Regions from separate parts of the Paenibacillus sp. FSL R10-2796 genome, predicted to be linked through region 1. Evidence: a T-box and tRNA genes for the amino acid it is inferred to sense, from the RefSeq annotation. Region 1 holds a T-box; the other holds one or more tRNA genes.
The links. The T-box of region 1 lies ahead of trpS (tryptophan--tRNA ligase). A T-box ahead of a tRNA ligase gene usually reads a tRNA of that ligase, here a tRNA-Trp.
Positions count from the first base shown of each region.

Region 2: it has a tRNA-Trp gene. The T-box ahead of trpS (tryptophan--tRNA ligase) is inferred to sense a tRNA for this amino acid. The anticodon was not compared.

Region 1 is NZ_CP150178.1:3,120,872-3,125,272, forward strand. Features, by position in the region: gene NST58_RS14145 (aminopeptidase) at 1-945, shown strand, start outside; gene trpS (tryptophan--tRNA ligase) at 1,015-2,010, opposite strand; T-box leader at 2,113-2,395, opposite strand; gene NST58_RS14155 (hypothetical protein) at 2,593-3,018, shown strand; gene NST58_RS14160 (winged helix-turn-helix transcriptional regulator) at 3,169-3,552, opposite strand; gene NST58_RS14165 (sigma-70 family RNA polymerase sigma factor) at 3,777-4,313, shown strand; gene NST58_RS14170 (DUF4179 domain-containing protein) at 4,306-4,401, shown strand, end outside.
Region 2 is NZ_CP150178.1:6,342,101-6,346,501, reverse strand. Features, by position in the region: rRNA gene NST58_RS28300 (23S ribosomal RNA) at 1-1,206, shown strand, start outside; tRNA gene NST58_RS28295 (tRNA-Asn) at 1,267-1,342, shown strand; tRNA gene NST58_RS28290 (tRNA-Ser) at 1,346-1,438, shown strand; tRNA gene NST58_RS28285 (tRNA-Glu) at 1,457-1,531, shown strand; tRNA gene NST58_RS28280 (tRNA-Val) at 1,587-1,662, shown strand; tRNA gene NST58_RS28275 (tRNA-Met) at 1,680-1,756, shown strand; tRNA gene NST58_RS28270 (tRNA-Asp) at 1,782-1,859, shown strand; tRNA gene NST58_RS28265 (tRNA-Phe) at 1,870-1,945, shown strand; tRNA gene NST58_RS28260 (tRNA-Thr) at 1,974-2,049, shown strand; tRNA gene NST58_RS28255 (tRNA-Tyr) at 2,055-2,140, shown strand; tRNA gene NST58_RS28250 (tRNA-Trp) at 2,147-2,220, shown strand; tRNA gene NST58_RS28245 (tRNA-His) at 2,244-2,319, shown strand; tRNA gene NST58_RS28240 (tRNA-His) at 2,363-2,438, shown strand; tRNA gene NST58_RS28235 (tRNA-Gln) at 2,458-2,532, shown strand; tRNA gene NST58_RS28230 (tRNA-Gly) at 2,539-2,613, shown strand; tRNA gene NST58_RS28225 (tRNA-Cys) at 2,624-2,697, shown strand; tRNA gene NST58_RS28220 (tRNA-Leu) at 2,712-2,790, shown strand; gene NST58_RS28215 (AraC family transcriptional regulator) at 2,926-3,681, opposite strand; gene NST58_RS28210 (BMP family ABC transporter substrate-binding protein) at 4,009-4,401, shown strand, end outside.

The DNA.
Region 1 (4,401 bases):
GCCATCTTACATATTAAAGTACCTGATCCTGAACTGTTTAATGGCATTGATTCTTCTAAGGTATCTAGAGCAGTCAAAGCAGCGGCTGTTGCTCGCAAGAACTACTCCAAATATACTCGGAACAGCAAAATCAGCTGGTCTCTGGTCAAAGCGCCAACACGTGCTTGGGCGAACAAGGTTTTTGCCGATCTTCCTGAAGAAGAGCGGGTAGAGGCGATGTGGGAAGCTGTATTCCAGATGAATCGTGTGGGCAGCAATGATCCGGTAGCTGCTTGGAGAGAGCATATTGGTCAGTTGAAAGAAAGTCAGGACAGAATGAACGCTAAACGTTATAAAAGCTTGCATTACCGTGCTCCGGGAACGGATCTGCATGTAGAGCTTCCGGAAGGCCATTTATGGCGCGGGGGTGGCGGTGAGAATGATAAAGGCGTATATTTTGTAGCTAATATGCCAACGGAAGAGATTTATTCCATGCCCCATCGGACTGGCGTTAATGGCACAGTTAGAAGCACGCTCCCTCTTAATTTGAATGGACGGTTAGTTGAAGGACTTTCATTCACTTTTGAAAAAGGGAAAGTCGTAGCTTATGAAGCTGAATCCGGACGCGAACATTTAACCTCACTGCTGGCAACGGATGAAGGTGCATCTTATCTAGGAGAAGTAGCCTTAGTGCAGCATGATTCTCCAATCTCTCGCTTGAACCGCATTTTTTACAATACAGGGATTGATGAGAATGCCTCCTGCCATTTCGCGCTAGGAAGTGCTTATCCTGTAAATATTGAAGGCGGCACAAAGCTTACGAACGAAGAGCTTGTGGCTAGAGGAGCTAATGTCAGCTTAACTCATGTCGATTTTATGATCGGTTCAGCAGAGCTGGATATTGACGGAGAGCTGGTGGACGGCACGATTGAACCCGTATTCCGTAAGGGAAATTGGGTGTTGTAAGGAGAAGAAAAAAGCCGGATCTCTTCTAATGAGATTCCGGCTTTTTTTGAGTGCCTATATTGGTCATTTTTAGATTAAAAAATAGTTAAGACTCATAGCCTCACGTACTTCGGCCATTGTTTCTTGAGCAATGCTGCGGGCATGCTGTGTTCCAGAGATTAAGATTTCCTGCACAAGCTTGGGCTTAGTAGCATAATAGGAACGAAGCTCTCGCATCGGTTCTATAAGCTGATCTAGAGCTGTCGAAATCAACTGTTTGCAAGCAGAACAACCCATGGTACCCCGCTCACAGCCTTCACGAATTTCGGTTACCCCCGCTGAGCGAAAAGCACCATGATAAGCAAAAATAGGACAGATATCTGGATGTCCAGGATCATTTTTATGCACACGCGCTGGATCGGTTGTGGCTTTTCGTATCTTAAAGATAATCTCTTCCTTAGTGGAGTCCAGCTCGATGGCATTGCCAAGGCTCTTACTCATTTTAGCGTTGCCATCCGTACCCACAAGCCTCGGCGTCTCACTGATCAGCGCTTTGGGTTCCACCAGTATCGGGCTGTACAGCTCGTTGAATCTGCGGACGATTTTGCGGGTTAATTCCAGATGAGGGAGTTGGTCTTCCCCTACAGGAATGATCGTTGCTTTACAAAATGTTATGTCAGCAGTCTGACTAACTGGATAACCAAGAAAACCGTAATACAATTCATCTAAGCTCGAATTTTTCGATTCGGCTTTAATCGTGGGATTATGCCGTAAAGAATTCACAGTAACAAACATAGAGAACAAGAGGGTCAGCTCTGCGATTTCAGGGATCATCGATTGAATAAATATAGTTGTTTTCTCCGGATTTATACCCGCAGATAAATAGTCCAGTGTGATCTCATGCAGATGTTGACCCAGCAGCTGTGGACGATCAAAATGGGTCGTTAGGGCTTGAATATCCGCTAAAAACACAAAAGTTTCATATTGCTCCTGAAGGGCTACACGGGTCTGCAAGCTGCCGGCGTAATGGCCAAGGTGAAGCTTTCCAGTCACTCGATCTCCAGTTAAGACACGTTCGTTCATCATATAAATTCCTCCTGTTATTTAGCACTTGGTTACACTCGAGTCGCCACCACCAGCCATCATCCATGGCCATCACCTCCTTTAAATAACAAAAAAACCTCATCCAATAAGGACGAAGTTGTCGTGGTACCACCTTAAATGATCGTGTCACCTTACGATTCTTGGCTTACGATCTTCTCTTACCTGTACGGAGAGGTTGAATTTATTCTCGATACAGGTCCCTTGATAACGGCGGGAACCCCGGTTTTCCCTACTGTATCCATTAAGATAGTTCGGAAAAACAACTATAAAGGCCATTCGAGCATACGCTGGTCACCGGTTCGCACCTACCACCGGCTCTCTGAAGACCATGTTCGTCTGTCTACTTACCCTTTGTCATCGTTGTTCATGATATGTGAATTATTGTAATGCTGAACAGGGGTGTTGTCAATGAGTGGAAATCGTATGGTGATTGACAAGGTATCTAGGTTTATATGATCTAGCAAAGTATACCTTAAATGTATATAATCATCAGGAATTAAGTCCAATCTATCATTGCGGATTCACAATATACTACTCTATAACCTTGAAATGGAGTGATGATAAATGGCGACAATAATAAGTTATGGGTCACAGGCAAAAATCCCGTTAGATCCGTTTACTACTGCTATAACGGTTGCAGGGATTCCTGGAGCTGGAGCGGGTCTAGCCACAGCACAAGTAAATATTAGTCCGGCTAATCCGGCTTCTTTCTCCAGTAGAGTCGAGTTAAATGGTAGTTTTAGTCTTACTGCACTTGCTAATAGCCAATTTCTTGTTATCATCCGACGAGCTGGAGTCGATATTTATAGATCCTTTTATCGTTTTACTACAATTACTGATATTCAATTAAGTGCTCAGTGGGTCGATGGTGCTTATATTGGAGTCCACAACTATGAATTGGTAATTCAGAATGATAGCAACTTGCCTATCAATCTATTTGGACCCATATCATTCACAGCAACTGCTATTGGAGGAGAGGGCGTAATTTAAGTTATGTCTCTGTGCGCCATTTAAGGGACGGGTGAATCAATGCTTTGGACAGTTGAATCGATCTGATTCAGCTGTCCTTTTTTCGTGGGTGTATAATTGAAGTACAACTCTCACAGCATAAATCTCCAACCATTTCCTTCATATAGCGGTTTATTTATTTAAGATGTTATCCTCTAAAACAGCGTATTTATCGCCGTATTGTTTAATGATATGTTGTTCTCCCCAATTACATAATGCAGTCAAAATATCGCTTAAACTATCCCCATATTCACTAAGCTCGTATTCTACTTTTGGTGGAACCTGATTATAAACAATTCGGTTGATGATTCCATCTGCCTCAAGCTCGCGTAGCTGCTGGGTTAACATTTTTTGAGTAATGCCGGGCATCAACTGTTTTAACTCGGAGGTGCGTTTTTTGCCATGAGTTAAATGACATAGAATTACGCATTTCCATTTCCCTCCGATGACCTCTAGTGTGGCTTCAACAGAAATATTGTATTTTTTCTTGACAGTTGTTGTAGATGTTGTTGTCATGATAACCTCCAAGGTATGGGTACTTTTTAGTACCTATGGCACTTTTGAGTGCGTACTATTGATTATGTCCAATTTAACCTATCATAACATTTTTCATTCGATTTTTATAGAATGCTATAATTTAAAGAGCTTTGAGCAAAAAAAGCAAAACGAAATAAAAACCGTTTCTATACCTCCCCCGTCTTAATCTATGAAAGGTTGAAGAGAGGAGGCTAAGGAAGGACATGACGATGACTAATGCAGAAATGAAAAAAATAACGATTCTTGATACTCGGAGCGAGACGGATTTTTACGATTCGATATTGGTACATAGAGAACAACTGTACAGTATTGCTTATAGTTACTTGCGGAACCGAAACGATGCGCTGGAAGCGATGCAGGAAATGACTTGCCGGGCCTGGATTAAAAGAAAAACTTTAAAGGACCCCAAAGCATTCAAATCATGGATTATTCGAATTCTAATTTATGTCTGCATAGATGAACAAAGACGGAGAAAACGTTCCATGCCGCTGGTAGATGAAAGAATAGGAGAACAGGTCACACACATTGGCCATCATCGGATGGAAATGCTGTGGGCACTCGAGCAGGTTAAGCCCAAGTATCGCCATGTGCTGCTGCTAAAATACTACAATGATATGACCTTGACTGAGATCGCTAACATTATGAATAAACCCGAGGGGACGGTTAAGACTTGGCAGCATAAGGGGCTGAAGCAGTTGCGAACCATCATAAAGAATCGGGGTGAATGGAACAATGAGTAGTCAAGAGGAGCTTGCCATGTTAAGCGATGCCGGACGTATCCCACAAGAACAAAAAATAGAGAATGCAGCCGCTCAGACCTATGCGATC
Region 2 (4,401 bases), 3.2 Mb from region 1:
GGCAAAATGACCCCGTAACTTCGGGAGAAGGGGTGCCCCGGTAGTGTGAATAGCACGAGGGGGCCGCAGTGAAAAGGCCCAAGCGACTGTTTAGCAAAAACACAGGTCTGTGCGAAGCCGCAAGGCGAAGTATACGGGCTGACGCCTGCCCGGTGCTGGAAGGTTAAGGGGAGTGGTTAGGGGTAACCCGAAGCTATGAACCGAAGCCCCAGTAAACGGCGGCCGTAACTATAACGGTCCTAAGGTAGCGAAATTCCTTGTCAGGTAAATTCTGACCCGCACGAATGGCGTAACGACTTGGGCGCTGTCTCAACGAGAGATCCGGTGAAATTTTAATACCTGTGAAGATGCAGGTTACCCGCGACAAGACGGAAAGACCCCATGGAGCTTTACTGCAGCTTGATATTGAATTTGGGTACGATCTGTACAGGATAGGTGGGAGCCGTAGAAATCGGAGCGCAAGCTTCGGTGGAGGCGCCGTTGGGATACCACCCTGATCGTATCTAGGTTCTAACCTAGTACCCTTACCGGGTACGGGGACCGTGTCAGGCGGGCAGTTTGACTGGGGCGGTCGCCTCCTAAAGAGTAACGGAGGCGTTCCAAGGTTCCCTCAGAATGGTTGGAAATCATTCGCAGAGTGCAAAGGCATAAGGGAGCTTGACTGCGAGACCTACAAGTCGAGCAGGGACGAAAGTCGGACTTAGTGATCCGGTGGTACCGCATGGAAGGGCCATCGCTCAACGGATAAAAGCTACCCTGGGGATAACAGGCTTATCTCCCCCAAGAGTCCACATCGACGGGGAGGTTTGGCACCTCGATGTCGGCTCATCGCATCCTGGGGCTGAAGTAGGTCCCAAGGGTTGGGCTGTTCGCCCATTAAAGCGGTACGCGAGCTGGGTTCAGAACGTCGTGAGACAGTTCGGTCCCTATCTGTCGTGGGCGCAGGAAATTTGAGAGGAGCTGTCCTTAGTACGAGAGGACCGGGATGGACGTACCGCTGGTGCACCAGTTGTTCCGCCAGGAGCATGGCTGGGTAGCTACGTACGGACGGGATAAGCGCTGAAAGCATCTAAGCGTGAAGCCCCCCTCAAGATGAGATTTCCCAATTAGTAAGACCCCTTGAAGACGACGAGGTAGATAGGTTGGAGGTGGAAGTGCAGCAATGCATGGAGCTGACCAATACTAATCGGTCGAGGGCTTATCCTATACGTAGAATGCAAATTTGTTTCGGATTCAGTTTTCAGGCATCAAGCCTGGTATGAATATTCCCTGATAGCTCAGTTGGTAGAGCACTCGACTGTTAATCGAGTTGTCACAGGTTCGAGTCCTGTTCGGGGAGCCATATGGAGAGGTGTCCGAGTTTGGCCGAAGGAGCACGATTGGAAATCGTGTAGGCGCCACAAGCGTCTCGAGGGTTCGAATCCCTCTCTCTCCGCCACAAATTTTTAATTAGTATGGCCCGTTGGTCAAGGGGTTAAGACACCTCCCTTTCACGGAGGTAACATGGGTTCGAATCCCATACGGGTCACCAAATTTTCACTTGATTTATCCTAGTGGACTTTGGTACAATAACAATTGTTGTTTATGGAGGCTTAGCTCAGCTGGGAGAGCATCTGCCTTACAAGCAGAGGGTCGGGGGTTCGATCCCCTCAGCCTCCACCATAACATTTTCTTACTGACGCGGGGTGGAGCAGCCCGGTAGCTCGTCGGGCTCATAACCCGAAGGCCGCAGGTTCAAATCCTGCCCCCGCAACCAATTAACTTAAGCAATTATATCTTTTGGAACCGTGGTGTAGTTGGCCTAACATGCCTGCCTGTCACGCAGGAGATCGCGGGTTCGAATCCCGTCGGTTCCGCCATTTTCATCATGGCTCGGTAGCTCAGTCGGTAGAGCAGAGGACTGAAAATCCTCGTGTCGGCGGTTCGATTCCGTCCCGAGCCACCATTTATCATCACAAAAGAATGAGTGCCATGCCGGTGTAGCTCAATTGGTAGAGCAACTGACTTGTAATCAGTAGGTTGGGGGTTCAAGTCCTCTCGCCGGCACCATCCTTGGAGGATTAGCGAAGTGGCCAAACGCATCAGACTGTAAATCTGCTCACGTGAGTGTTCGGTGGTTCGAATCCATCATCCTCCACCAGTTTTTAGGGGCATAGTTTAAAGGTAGAACAACGGTCTCCAAAACCGTTGGTGTGGGTTCAATTCCTGCTGCCCCTGCCAAGTTCTTTCTAAAGTTTAATATGGCGGCCGTGGCGAAGGGGTTAACGCACCGGATTGTGGTTCCGGCATTCGTGGGTTCGAGACCCATCGGCCGCCCCATTTACTTTAAAATGAATAATGGCAACAATATCAACTTAATATGGCGACTGTGGCGAAGGGGTTAACGCACCGGATTGTGGTTCCGGCATTCGTGGGTTCGAGACCCATCAGTCGCCCCATTTTACTTTAAAATGTTATTGGGGATTAGCCAAGCGGTAAGGCAACGGACTTTGACTCCGTCACTCATAGGTTCGAATCCTATATCCCCAGCCATTTTATGCGGACGTGGCTCAGCGGTAGAGCATCGCCTTGCCAAGGCGAGGGTCGCGGGTTCGATTCCCGTCGTCCGCTCCAAAATTTACATGGCGCCATAGCCAAGTGGTAAGGCAAAGCTCTGCAAAAGCTTTATCCCCAGTTCAAATCTGGGTGGCGCCTCCATTTAGTTCATATGTGCCGGCGTGGCGGAATGGCAGACGCGCTCGACTCAAAATCGAGTGGGAAACCGTGGAGGTTCGAGTCCTCTCGCCGGTATCTTAAAAAGGTTTGTAAGATTGCTTATAAAAGCATTCTTACAAACCTTTTTTCTTTATGTTCTTGGGTTTACAGCATTAAGCCGTTGAAATAGAGAAACTCTCTATTCAACGGCTTTTTTAATCTGATTAGTGATTAACCTGATTGATTATTAATGCGGAATGCTCGCGGAGTAAGACCTATTTCTCGTTTGAACATATTGCAGAATTGGGCATCGTTCACAAAACCTGCAGCAGCGGATACTTCAGAGATTTGCATCTGAGTATGACGTAATAGAGATTTTGCATAATCCAGGCGTTTTAACAGCAAATACCGCAGGGGTGAAGACCCGAAACGTTCTTTAAATAGATGGCGAAAACGATCGTAACTATATCCGGACATTTCTGATAGTGTTTCGACGGACAATTTATGGCGATAATGCTCATTCATATAATTAAGGACATATTGTACTCGATCTTCTGTTGGGGATTGATATCCAGAGGCACTAAGAAGCCTCATAAGATGGACGGTAATCTCGCTCATTTGTAGGTTTAGAAGCTCAGAGAATCCGTCTTGCTTGCGTGTAAACTCTGCTTTCATTCGCAGCAGGATTTGAAGAACGGTCTGATCTTTATCATCTTCATATACGCCGAGCAGATTACTCATATTAGGGTGTTCCGAGTGGAAGCCTACAAATAATACATTTGCATCCTCACGGTGGTGCTCGTCATGTTTATGATTGGGTGGCACAAGCGCGAAAGAAGAGGAGCGAAAATGGTAACTTCGTGGGCCAACATTGGTTGTCCCTACCCCCTGTAAATAATAGACTAGTTCGTAGCATTCATGCTGGTGTGGAGGGATATAAGTATTTAGCTCATGTGTGGCACTTACAATATATAGAACACGATCCATGATGATCCTCCAATACTTATGTTTTAGCCGAATCGTACAAAACTATGACCGAAATCATATAATTATTTTTAATAATATTTGTTATGATCGTATCAATAAATCCGAAAGTTCGCAACCTGACTGGCCATCTCGTTCGGAAATAAAGCGGATTATTAATAATAATGGTATTTTTATTGCTATTTTTGAGCCTAAACGTTAAATTTATTACTTTCAATGATACTTTATTTGGAAAAAAGAGAATTTCCATTTGAACCGTGAATTATACAATGGGTGAAGATGGGATTCTGCGGATTACTAACCAACTAAAATTAGGGGTGGAATAGAGTAATGAATAAAAAAGTTCTTTCTTTGTTGTTATTAATGGTGATGGTTCTGGTCACAGCATGTGGAAATAACACGTCCAATAACGGTTCTTCTGCGAATACTGGATCAAACGCTGCTGAGGGTGGAGAAACAGGTGCAGGGGATAAACTCAAGGTTGTATTGCTGATTCCGGGGACACTTGGGGATAAATCATTTTTTGATTCCGCTAATAACGGCTTGCAAAAGGTTAAGGATGAACTTGGTGCAGAAACAAAGGTTGTTGAAATGGGCGTTGATAAAACGAAATGGGAGCCTACATTTAACGATATCGCTTCCGAGGATTGGGATGTAATTATTTCTGGCGGTTCTGAAATTACAGAGATGTTTAATGCAACGGCAGAATTGTATCCAGACAAA